DNA from 4 places in the Paenibacillus sp. FSL R7-0312 genome. Region 1 is predicted to be linked to each of the others. Evidence: riboswitches for the same ligand, from Rfam matches in the RefSeq annotation. Region 1 holds a riboswitch; each other region holds the start of a gene.

Region 1 (3,137 bases):
ATCTTTCCTGCCGCGCAAGCATAGCGGCAGCCACGGTTCAATTGCCGCAACAACAAGCGGCAATAGCCGGATCTTTAGCCGGGAGCTTCGCCTGCGGGCGAAGCGAATAGCCCCAGCTGTTATGTAATGGAACGGAGAGGAATTTTGGAACTGTAGGAGCGTTAGCGTCCGCCTGAAAGCTTTCCGTAGGAAAGCTAGCTTCGGAAGCATATGCTGTCTCTGGATTTCTACCGCGAAGAGCGGTCTAATCAGGAAATCCGGAGGCAACAGCGGCCGAAAGTCCAAACATTCCTTGCAGTGACTCTCATAACAGCCAGCGCATTAAGCTTTTCCGCAATCTGCAGCTCCCAATAACAATCCGATATTTTCGCGACATCACATAAACTTAGGAGGGTTCACTTATGAAACTAGTACTTCTATCAGGCGGTTCTGGTAAACGGCTCTGGCCCTTGTCCAATGATTCACGTTCGAAGCAATTTCTGAAAGTACTGGAAAGCCCGGCAGGTGAACCGGAATCCATGGTACAGCGGGTATGGAGACAGCTGCAGGAGACAGGGATGGCGGAATCGTCCTACCTGGCTACCGGCCGCAGCCAGGTAGAGATGATTCAGAGCCAGCTGGGCAGCGGGGTGCCGATTATCGTTGAGCCGGAGCGGCGCGATACCTTCCCTGCTATTGCATTGACTGCAGCATACCTGTATTCGATCGCCGGTGTTTCACCAAGCGAGACGGTAGCCATCCTGCCCGTCGACCCTTATGTGGAGTCGTCCTTCTTCGATACCGTTCTGCAGCTGGAGAGCACGATGCTGGAGAGCGGCGCCAATCTGGCGCTGATGGGCGTAGTTCCGGAGCATGCTTCCGAGAAATACGGCTATATCATTCCTACCAGCGCCGAAGCGGGAGCGAGCGGGTATCTGCAGGTCAGCCACTTCCAGGAGAAGCCGGACCGCAAGCAGGCTGAGGAGCTAATCAGTCGGAACGCCCTCTGGAACTGCGGCGTGTTTGCTTTCCGTCTTGGGTATCTGCTGGATATTCTGCAGCGCAAAGGACTGCCACTGAACTATGAGGAACTGCAGAAGCAGTATAAACTGCTGGCTTCCATCAGTTTTGATTATGAGGTGGTAGAAAAAGAAGAGAATATCGTGGTTCAGCCTTACGCCGGATTCTGGAAGGACCTGGGCACCTGGAATACGCTGACCGAAGAAATGACCAGCAATCATGTTGGCAAAGGTTTCGTCACTGCAGATTCCGAAGGCACCTGCCTTATCAACGAACTGGACATTCCGATCACCGTGATCGGGGCGAAGGATCTGATTATCGCCGCCAGCCCGGACGGAATTCTGGTTACGCACAAGGCGGAGAGCCCGCGCATTAAGGAAGTGCTGAAATCTTTTGAACAAAGACCGATGTACGAAGAACGCCGCTGGGGCCACTACAAGGTAATTGATTATGTGAAATATGCGGAAGGTAATGAGGTGCTGACGAAGCGGATCTTTATCTCTGAAGGTAAAAATATCAGCTATCAGCTGCATCACAAACGCAGTGAAATCTGGACCATTGTCAGCGGTGAAGCCAGCATTGTGCTCAATGAGAAAATGCATAATGTAAAGGCGGGGGATGTCGTACGGATTCCGGAAGGCACCAAGCATGCGATCCTGGCATTGACAGATATGGAATTTATCGAAGTGCAGACCGGCTCTGAGCTGGTGGAGGAAGATAACATCCGAATCACCTTGGATTGGGAAGATATCGCCTTGCAGCAATTTATTTCGTAGGTCTAATCTATCTATATAACCAATTGTTACAAATCCAAAACAGGTATTAAGAACCAATTATTAAGAAAAATTCATTTTTGCTCTAAATTAAAACTAAATAGAGACGATACTTACGGTAAGAGGGATTAATCCTTCCAATACGACAAAGGCAAACCTAATCGAAAGATAGGGACGCAAAGCTATAGGGCCTTCGCAAGAGTGGCAGCCTGGCTACCGAAAGGAAGATGGATTTTGATAACTTACCGTAAGTCTCGTTTGCTGTGCACTGTGCTGTCTCTGGCCCTTTTATTGACTGCAGTACCTCTGGGACTCGGCGGAATGCCTTCATCTGCAGAAGCTGCATCTAGTTCCAAAGCGCCCGTTAATCCGGAGGCTTCAACCGAAGCAGTCAGATTGCTGGACGATCTGTATTCTATCACTGGAAAAGGCATTATTACCGGCCAACATGACTATCTGGAAAGTCCGGACGAATTCAGCAACAAGCTGAAGGGAACCAGCGGACAATATGCTGCTCTTCACGGGTATGAACTGGGCGTAATTAGCGGGCAATCGGAAAGTACAGCAGCGGCGCAGCGCAGAAATGTTGTGAACAGCGCGATCAACTGGTATAAGGGCGGCGGCATTGTAGCCATGACTTTTCATGAGAATCTGCCCGGTACCGCATACCTCTGGTCCAATGTTCAGAAACCGCTGAGCCAGGCGGAATTCAATAAATATATTACTCCAGGTACAACACAGTACACTGCATTGATTGCAGATCTGGACAAAGTGGCAGTTTCACTTAAAAGCCTGCGGGATGCTGGTGTTCCCGTACTCTGGAGACCTTACCACGAAATGAACGGTAACTGGTTCTGGTGGGGGAAGAAAAATAACTTTGCTTCGCTTTGGAATATTATGTATGACCGTTTCGTGAACGTTCATAAATTAAACAACCTGCTGTGGGTATGGAACCCCAATGCACCCAATGCCTGGTCTGATCCTTATGCGCTGACCTATCCGGGGGCTGACAAGGTGGATGTACTCGCGGCAGATATATATGAGAACGATTATATGAATAAATACCATGACGGCCTGCTTGCCCTTGCGAATGGCAAACCGATTGCCATTGGCGAGAATGGACAAATGCCAAGCACGGCAAAGCTGCAGCTCTCCCAGAAAAATTGGGTATATATGATGAGCTGGGGAAAAATGCTGTATGAAACCAATACCGATGCTACCATCAAAAGCTTCATGAGCGACAGCTATACGGTGACCCGGGACGATTATAAAGCAGGCACATTTGCTCCGTCAACGCCGGTACCAACAGCAACGCCAACGCAGGTACCAACAGCAACGCCAACGCCGGTACCAACAGCAACGCCA
Region 2 (3,137 bases), 640 kb from region 1:
CCAACAGCAGCACCGACACCGACGCCAACGGCAGAGCCAACACCGACACCAACGGCAGAGCCAACACCAACGCCAACGGCGGCACCGACACCGACGCCAACGGCAGAGCCAACACCGACACCAACACCAACACCAACACCAACGCCAACGGCGGCACCAACACCAACGCCAACAGCAGCACCGACACCGACGCCAACGGCAGAGCCAACACCAACGCCAACAGCAGCACCGACACCGACGCCAACGGCAGAGCCAACACCGACACCAACGGCAGCACCAACACCAACGCCAACGGCGGCACCAACACCGACAGTAGAACCAACGCCAACATCAACAGCAGCACCGACACCAACGCCAACAGCAGCACCAACGCCAACGCCAACACCAACACCAACACCAACACCAACACCAACGGCAACACCAACACCAACACCAACACCAACACCAACACCAACACCAACACCAACACCAACACCAACACCAACACCAACACCAACACCAACACCAACACCAACACCAACACCAACACCAACACCAACACCAACACCAACACCAACACCAACACCAACACCAACACCAACACCAACGCCAACGGCAGCGCCAACGCCGACACCAGAACCAACACCAACACCGACGCCGACACCAACACCAACACCGACATTACCACCGGCACCAGTACCATCGTCTGCACCGCCCGTCTTTATTAATGTAGTGCCAACGCCGACTCCAATAATCGGCTATATTGTAAATCCAGATACAATAATCATTGATGATCCGCTGCCTTTGGGCCCTGTGACAACAGTAACACCTCGGCCGTTAGTGGTGACACCAAGTCCAACCCTAACGCCAAGCCCAAGCGCAACACCAAGTCCAACGCCAATTGTGACAATCATTGATGAAGAGATTCCGTTAGGCAATGTACCTGCGGATGCATCGCTCCCGAAGACTGGTGAGTCCAGTCCGGCTCCCTATTACTTGGTCGGTCTAGCCCTTGCAGGATTGGGAATATTCCTCGGCAGAAGATCCAGAACAGATAAACGTAAATAAATGCAATTCGTAAGATCCTTTCCGACAGGCTGGCGATATCACCGCTAAATCGGGAAAAGGCTGCTTTGGGAGAAGACGTTCTCCACAAAGCAGCCTTTTTTATATGGGATATACATTTGATATTATATTTCCTCGTAAAATCAAATGTGCTAAGGAGAAAGAGTTGCGTCTTTACGATCATGGGACCTTGAGTATATATTAAAATTTCAAAATTAAAATTAGTTCTTTATACATAGTTTGAAAATATCCTTATCGGTGCCATCGAGAGCGATGAGAGGATCAGGATTCAGCTGGGAAAGCTATGTTTTCAATTAAAAAAACCTTTTGTAACAGTGCTTTGGAGTGAATCGGTAGATATAATCTATTACCAGATGTTTCAAAGGATTTCATTGACAATCAGCCTTGATAGCGGATAAACTAAAATTAGTTCCAAAGTAATGAATATCATAGACATTAGTATAAAAGTTTGATTTAGTACATAATTTCACAACCTAATCTTTCACTGACGTATAAACGCAAACCGTTCGAAAGGACGGGACGCAAAGTCCAGGAGTCTAAAGCGCGATGGAGCGCAACGATCGTCCGACTGCCGTAAAGAGAGCAACCTCTTTCCGGCGGTCTTTTTTTGTTATATAAATGTGGCCTATATCTATATTAACTGTGAGGTGAGCTTGTATGTTCCAATTAAAAAAATTCAAACGTCTTACGGTGTTCGGACTTATAGCAGTTCTGATTGTGGGAAGCGGCCGAATTATTTCACTGGGGAGCACCTCAGTTAAAGCCGAGGGCAACTCTTTGCCGGGCAATGCATCCAAGTATAATGTGTTCATCTTGGGAGATGTTGATGTTAAGCATAGTGATATTGAAGGCAGATTAGCTGCTGGCGGAAACGTGGATTTAAATGTTAATTACTCTGTGGGACATAGTCTTACTAGTGAAGAAACGAAGGAAGGATACTCTCTCATCGCTGGTGGTAATCTGTATTATTCCCAGGGAGAAACCGTGGGTGATGTAGTCTACGGGGGAGTTATAGCGGCAGCGGCGGCCCGCGCGGGGGGACAGGAAGCTTACAACAAAAAATAAATGTTGTAGATTTTTCAGCCGAGTTTAGTTTACTTCGTGAGAAATCTCAGCAGCTTGCTTCTCAGCCTGTTAATGGGGTTACCACTGCCAACTCCGGTAATTTCTTTTTGGAAGGTACAAATTCGGATGTTAACATATTTACTGTAGAGGGCAGCAAGCTGTCTAGTGCAAATGAGTTGAGAATTAAGATTCCAGATGGCTCAACAGCTATAGTAAATATCTCCGGCACTTCAGTAACTATGAAGAATATGGGGACGGGAATTAATGGTAACGGAAATAAGGATAACGCTATGAACAGTAAAGTGTTATATAACTTCAGTCAAGCGACCAGTCTTCAAATCGAAGGTATCGGAGTTTTGGGATCTGTGCTGGCTCCATATGCCTCTATTCAATTTAATAATGGTCAAATCAACGGGAACCTGATCGGAGCTTCGCTCTCAGGATCGGGAGAATCCCACCATATTCCGTATAAAGGCCAAGATCCGCCGACACCGACTTCGACGCCTTCAGTGACGCCGACGCCAACAGCAACACCGGCAGTGACGCCGACGCCAACGGCAACACCGGCAGTGACGCCGACGCCAACGGCAACACCGGCAGCGACGCCTACGCCAACGGCAACGCCGACAACAGCGCCAACGGCAACACCGGCAGTGACGCCGACGCCAACGGCAACACCGGCAGCGACGCCTACGCCAACGGCAACGCCGACAACAGCGCCAACGGCAACACCGACTGCAACGCCGACAACAGCGCCAACGGCAACACCGACTGCAACACCGACTGCAACACCGACAACAGCGCCAACGGCAACGCCGACTGCAACACCGACAACAGCGCCAACGGCAACGCCGACTGCAACACCGACAACAGCGCCAACGGCAACACCGACAGCAACGCCGACAACAGCGCCAACGGCAACACCGACAGCAACGCCGACAACAGCGCCAACGGCAACACCGACAGTAGCGCCAACGGCAACACCGACAGCAACGCCGACAATAGTG
Region 3 (3,137 bases), 1.5 Mb from region 1:
ATGCACAGCAGTGCGGATTTAAGATCGCTGATCAGGCACTCTATATGGCTGTACTTATCCTCCAGCAGCAGCATAACCACCAGACCGTATTTCACGGATTGCTGGCGGGATTCTACATTCTTGGCCAGCAGACGGGCGGCTTCCCGCAGTCCGCCGACTTCAGTCAGCAGCAGACTGGAGAAGCGGTGCAGGCGGTGCTGGTGTACGCCGGCAAGTCCTGTATGCAGGCTGCAGCCGGTTACTTGACCGCTTATATAGATGCTGCCGGTAGCCGTAATTGTAGATTGGCAGACGTTGCCGTAGACATACACATTCCCTAACGCCTCAATACACATAGGGCCTTCAATATCTGAGGGTACAACGATGTCACCTGCAAATATAATCTCACCGGCCGTTGCCGCCATTTCCTTGGTGATGAGGCATAGGGCAGGGAAATCGCAGGTTGTGACGCTGCCGGAGTCTCCGCAGATGCGGGGTCTGCCCGTACGCAGAGCCGCGATCTCTCCGTTTGGAAGCAGCTGTGCATGGTCTCCGGCTGCGAAATAAATATCCTGGGGTGGAGGTGGAGGCAAGACGCCTCCTTCTACGTCAAATCCGGGAATTCCCTCTTCTGGCGGCAACTTGCGGGCAAAGACCTCTCCCTCTCTGGCGAAGGGGGCTCCCGGAAACCGGAGATAATCTAAGAAATCTGCAGCTTCCGCAGTTCTTCCCTCCCGGAGCATTCCATTGCCTGTGAGCGTATGCTCCGGGAGGGACAGCTGCAGCCTTGATTTCTTGCCGGGCAGCGGGGCTCTCCCTTCTACGATACAGACTGGGAGATATGTAGGGTTGTTCAGTTCGGCGTATAGGGCCGGGATATTCAGATTCCGCAGAATGGAGCGGTTATCCAGCGAAGAGAGAATCTGTTCTATAGTGAGCGTGGACAGCAGCATCGCCCGGTTAGGTTCAGCCCGGACTGCGGCTTCGAAGGAAGCCGGGCAATTAACCAGATTCCAGGCGTACTTTTCTGCACGGTACAAGGTGAAATGCACTTTGAGCTTGTCAGGTGAAACGGTAATCTGATACTGTGGCTTCTCGCAAATTTCCCAGGTTATATGATCCGCTGAGGTCACCTCAGTAGGCTCTGTAACGGTCTTCCAGTTGATCTTCAGCACTACAGGATGCACAGCGGAGATCCGGGCTGGCTTGCCGCCAGAGAGCGGGGGAGTAATGAAGATCTGATTATTCTGCACAAGGATAATTCCATCCTTATCTCCATTCATCCCGCCGGAAGTCTGGCCCTCCACAGAGAAAGAATCCAGGAATCCCGTACGTTCAAGCATCAAGGATTCCACGAAATCATATCGGGTTGGTTCGATGAATTGCTGCGGCATTAGCTTAACCTCGCTTTTTCGTATAATCAATGGCATTCGTACAGAAAAGAGCATCATAAAGCCTGGGGGATCTCCCGGTGACTGATGGCTTACGTGGTCTCTATTGGCAGCCTGGCGACCATAAACGCGGATTCTCTGCATTCTTAGGCCCATTGCTTTGCGTCCTACCCTTTCAGGAAGTTTGCCTTTAGAAATAGATCAATGATATACACTCAGCATGAGGCGATTTAAATCGACTGTAATCGACAAAAAAGGTCATAACTGGTTCCTGCGCTGCAGGAACTTCTGCAAACAAGCTTAATTCTAGTACTTAAGGAGCTATTTTTCAACTCTATTCTGCCAATTTATCAATAATCTTAAAATGTGCAGCTCTAAGTTGTCTGGAAAACTGGTTTCCCAGCGCTTACAGCTTATGGGAGGACCCCTTCTGCAAGAGCCCTTGTTGCTCAAACCCTACTGCTAATTGAATTATTGTACAACAATAATATATTTCCGCCCTATGACTGCCAATAATCCGCTAAAAATCAATGCGTGTAACTTCCAGTTGAACCGGGAGGGCATAGTGTCGTTACGGGAACAAATCATGAGGATGGGAACTAAATCTGATTCGGCTTTACCGCACAGGAAAAAGGGACTCTCCCAAGCCTATAGCTTATGGGAGAGTCCCTTCTGTATGAATCGTATCGCGCTCGCCGGTGCAGCCTTGGCGGGCTGCGCGCCAGCTGAGATTGCCGCATAATCAGCGCGTTCAATCTCTTCAAGAATCCGGTTCAGATGCGAGAACACCGCGCCAAGATCACGGAATGCGGCGAGCGGGCATTGACCCTGCAGCTCAGAGAACCAGGCCAGCTGCACATCACGGGCGCGGCGAAGGCTCTCGGGGAGCGAACGTCCGCATTCCGCATCCGACAGCGTCCGGGTACCATATAAGGCAATGCAGTCTGCCGTTGCCGTCACAACCTCTGTCATCCAGTCGGCTGCGGCATAATGGGCAGGAAGCAGGGAGAGCTCTTCGGAAATTCCTTTGACGTAGGAATGCACCCTGCTAAGATGGGAGGTAGCCTGTGACAGTGTACCGAGCTCTTTGCGGCACTGGTAATGGGAGAGCGTGAAGTGAAGCTCGTTCTGCAGTTGCTTACTCTTGCCAAGCAGTTCACCGGAAAGCTTAAGCGCGGTCAGTGCCTGGGCAGCATCCCGTCCGCCGGACGTCAGGCCGGTTAAGGCATCGGACAATGTCAGGCTGCCCCTCAGTGCCAAGTCCTTGACCTTGACGAACCCCTTGGGCGGAACGATAATCATATTTATAATTAAGGCAATCAGCACGCCGATCAGGGTCTCGGCGACTCTCCAGACGATGTACCCATCCTGATAGAAGGTGAGCGCCAGGACGGAAGTGACGCCAACCTGCGAAACGGCCTGGATATTAATCCGGCAGGCGGTGGCTACGCCTATACCGAGCAGCAGCATCAGCAGAATCGAGAGCGCACCAACATCGAAGAAGCGGCCCACGACCAGGCTGGCGATTCCGCCTAGCACAATACCGAGCAGCCGGTATGCCCCTTTTTCAAGCGAGGCTTTGACACTGCTCTGGGTGATAAGAATCGCCGCCAGCGGCGCAAAGTACAGATAACGGTCGCCATACAAGCTGTGTACCGCGAGCCAGGATAGTGATGCAGCAAGGGTAACACGTATCATATAAAGGGATAATCCGAACTTCTCAAGGCGGTCTTGTAACCCCTCGTTCATGGTAGTCATCTTCTTTCG
Region 4 (3,137 bases), 640 kb from region 1:
GTGTTGGTGCTGCTGTTGGTGTCGGCGTTGGCGTCACCGTTGGTGTCGGTGTTGGTGCTGCTGTTGGTGTCGGCGTTGGCGTCACCGTTGGTGTCGGTTTCACTGTCGGTGTTGGTTTTACTGTCGGTGTCGGTTTCACTGTCGGTGTTGGTTTCACTGTCGGTGTTGGTTTCACTGTCGGTGTCGGTTTCACTGTCGGTGTTGGCTTCACTGTCGGCGTTGGTTTCACCGTTGGTGTCGGTTTCACTGTCGGCGTTGGCGTCACCGTTGGTGTCGGTTTCACTGTCGGCGTTGGCGTCACCGTTGGTGTCGGTTTCACTGTCGGTGTTGGTTTCACTGTCGGTGTTGGCTTCACTGTCGGCGTTGGTTTCACCGTCGGTGTCGGCTTCACTGTCGGTGTCGGCTTCATTGTCGGCGTTGGTTTCACTGTCGGCGTTGGCGTCACAGTTGGTGTCGGTTTCACTGTCGGTGTCGGCTTCACTGTCGGTGTCGGCTTCACTGTCGGTGTTGGCTTCACTGTCGGCGTTGGTTTCACCGTTGGTGTCGGTTTCACTGTCGGTGTTGGTTTTACTGTCGGTGTCGGTTTCACTGTCGGTGTTGGTTTCACTGTCGGTGTTGGTTTCACTGTCGGTGTCGGTTTCACTGTCGGTGTTGGCTTCACTGTCGGCGTTGGTTTCACCGTTGGTGTCGGTTTCACTGTCGGCGTTGGCGTCACCGTTGGTGTCGGTTTCACTGTCGGCGTTGGCGTCACAGTTGGTGTCGGTTTCACTGTCGGTGTCGGCTTCACTGTCGGTGTCGGCTTCACTGTCGGCGTTGGTTTCACTGTCGGTGTTGGCGACGGAGTACACTTAGGTGTCGGCGTCGGTTTCACTGTCGGTGTTGGTTTCACTGTCGGCGTTGGCATCACTGTTGGTGTCGGTTTCACTGTCGGCGTTGGCGTCACTGTTGGTGTCGGTTTTACCGTCGGTGTCGGTTTCACTGTTGGTGTGGGAGTTGGCTTCACCGTCGGCGTTGCAGTCGGTTTCACTGTTGGTGTAGGGCTTGGTGTTACGGTTGGTGTTGGCGATGGGCTGGGGGTTGGTGTTGCGGTCGGCGTCGGACTTGGCGGCGGTCCATCTCCCTGGTATGTTCCTAGGTGCATTTCTACTCCGCCGGCAAAAGACTTGGCAATTAGCGTTCCGTATAGCTCTGCACCGGAATAATTGACATCCGCCTTAGGCGCCAGTATCGTCCCCAAAAAGGTGGTATACGCAATATTCACCTTGGTCGCTTCGTAGAAGTTGAACAACACTTGACCTGCTTTGCCGTTATTCATTGCGAAACTTGGTACATTGACCGTAGCTCCACTTATGTTAATAATTAACGTGGCATTCTGGGCAATGTTGAATTGAATATTGTTTGTATTCGCCAGCGTTGCCGCATCCAGGTGAACTACGTTGAAAAGATCCGGCGCACTTATTGTAAGTGTTCCATAATTATTATTGCCAATTTCTTTCGTAGCGGACAATGCCCCGTATGCTGCAGAACGCGAGATCAGATACTGCTTCTCAGCCGGGAAATCAATCGGGCTTCCCTGCTTCTTCGCGCCTATAATATTCACAATAGGCTCATTGGCTTCAATGGTGTCCCCATACACAACGTTTCCGTAGATTTCTCCGCTACCCGAATGTTTAAACTTCTTACCGGCAACGAGTACGTCTGTGGCTGAAGAATTCCTGTAGGCCCTGGCTACCCCGTAACCTCCAGAGAGAGTAATATTCCCTCCCGCTGCAAGACGGCCTTCAATTTGATCATTGTCTTGCGTGAAATCGTCAAAGATAAAAGCATTAAAATTCCCGGCAATCCCCAAGACCGGCGTTGGATTGTAAGGTACACCAGCTGTTGCCCTTACCTCCGTCCCCCAAGTGAAGGCGCTACTTACGGTCAGTACGCCCGCCAGAATACAGGCGGCCGCTTTTCGCAATTTTTTTCTCAATAATCTACACCTCCTATTCAACTATTCTATGAAATCGTCGCAAAACTATAACAAAAAAAAGACCGCCACGAAGGGTTAGCTTCACGGCGGCCGGACGACCATAGCCCGGACTTAAGGGGCATCAGATTCCTGACTTTGCGTCCCGCTCTTTCGAAACGGTTTGCGTTTGTACATGATTGATATGAAATTGGAAAAGCTTATGTAATACCCAACAGAAATCTGTGACATTTGTTACTTTAGAACTAACTTTAGTTTAGATGCCACTTGGCATATTGTCAATATATTTCCAATTCATTTCACAGCTATTTTTGTGATGAAAAAAATAAAAAACGCTTTATTCATAAGGCTTTATACAATTTATAAACATACCTTCCTGACGAAAAAGGTCGATAATCCCACTAATTCGCCGCAGTACTTTTTCCTTTTCACAGAGTTATTATCCTTAAATTTCAAATATCAAAATTTAGTATTTTAGTCCTACTTTTTCTCCCCGCCCCCCCCATCTTCGCTTAAACAAACCTCACATGGTGAACCTGAAGAAACGGGTGCCATCCTCCTTAAGGACACCACCCGTTTCCGGACATACAAGAGAGCTCTTATATAGTAAAAGCCTTATGAGATTCATCTGTTTTCACAGCAGTCTTTAATCGACATATCTAGGGAGTTTGTGTAGAGGGCTGGAAATCTGCACACGCAGAAATCCATTTTTAGAGCAGCTGAATCCAGCCAATCATTGATACCCAAAGCGGAACGCTAAGGAATAACCCAAACAATAAACCGCGGCGGAGATTTCCTTCATGACTCATTGCCATTCTCCTTTTAATCAGATTTATTTACAACTTTATTATTTCAATTTTAATATAAAATAATTTTCCCGATTTTATTGTGAATTATGTCACATTAACAGCCCTCTTTTTTTAAATACCATTGATTTTTTTTGAACTTCGGGTTAAATTACGAATATACGTTCTCGTTGGAGGAGATGAGATTGATGCACAGAGCAGAGAGCCAGGACAATATGCTGGTGAAATCGTATATCTTGCTGCCGCTCATTTTATCCGCCTTTGAACGCGATGCTTCCATCCTATCCGCAGAGCTGCGCACACCCGATCCTTACCTTGAGGTTCTCCGGACAGCGGCGGGTGCAGCCATAGCCGACCTG

Evidence for each region. A riboswitch is a leader RNA that binds a small molecule or an ion and turns the genes downstream of it on or off. The one in region 1 is predicted to bind cyclic di-GMP.
Region 2: another riboswitch for cyclic di-GMP. It lies ahead of MKX70_RS33375 (choice-of-anchor A family protein); the one in region 1 lies ahead of MKX70_RS00610 (PA14 domain-containing protein).
Region 3: another riboswitch for cyclic di-GMP. It lies ahead of MKX70_RS07280 (flagellar assembly protein A); the one in region 1 lies ahead of MKX70_RS00610 (PA14 domain-containing protein).
Region 4: another riboswitch for cyclic di-GMP. It lies ahead of MKX70_RS03325 (choice-of-anchor A family protein); the one in region 1 lies ahead of MKX70_RS00610 (PA14 domain-containing protein).

Annotation. Positions count from the first base shown of each region.
Region 1 is NZ_JBBORE010000001.1:141,372-144,508, reverse strand. Features, by position in the region: gene MKX70_RS00615 (sugar phosphate nucleotidyltransferase) at 402-1,775, shown strand; cyclic di-GMP riboswitch class I at 1,913-1,993, shown strand; gene MKX70_RS00610 (PA14 domain-containing protein) at 2,007-3,137, shown strand, end outside.
Region 2 is NZ_JBBORE010000001.1:780,149-783,285, reverse strand. Features, by position in the region: gene MKX70_RS03325 (choice-of-anchor A family protein) at 1-1,047, shown strand, start outside; cyclic di-GMP riboswitch class I at 1,552-1,641, shown strand; partial or broken gene MKX70_RS33375 (choice-of-anchor A family protein) at 1,723-2,546, shown strand.
Region 3 is NZ_JBBORE010000001.1:1,674,049-1,677,185, forward strand. Features, by position in the region: gene MKX70_RS07280 (flagellar assembly protein A) at 1-1,373, opposite strand, end outside; cyclic di-GMP riboswitch class I at 1,476-1,569, opposite strand; gene MKX70_RS07285 (FUSC family protein) at 2,019-3,119, opposite strand.
Region 4 is NZ_JBBORE010000001.1:783,855-786,991, forward strand. Features, by position in the region: gene MKX70_RS03325 (choice-of-anchor A family protein) at 1-1,975, opposite strand, end outside; cyclic di-GMP riboswitch class I at 2,058-2,150, opposite strand; gene MKX70_RS03330 (hypothetical protein) at 2,964-3,137, shown strand, end outside.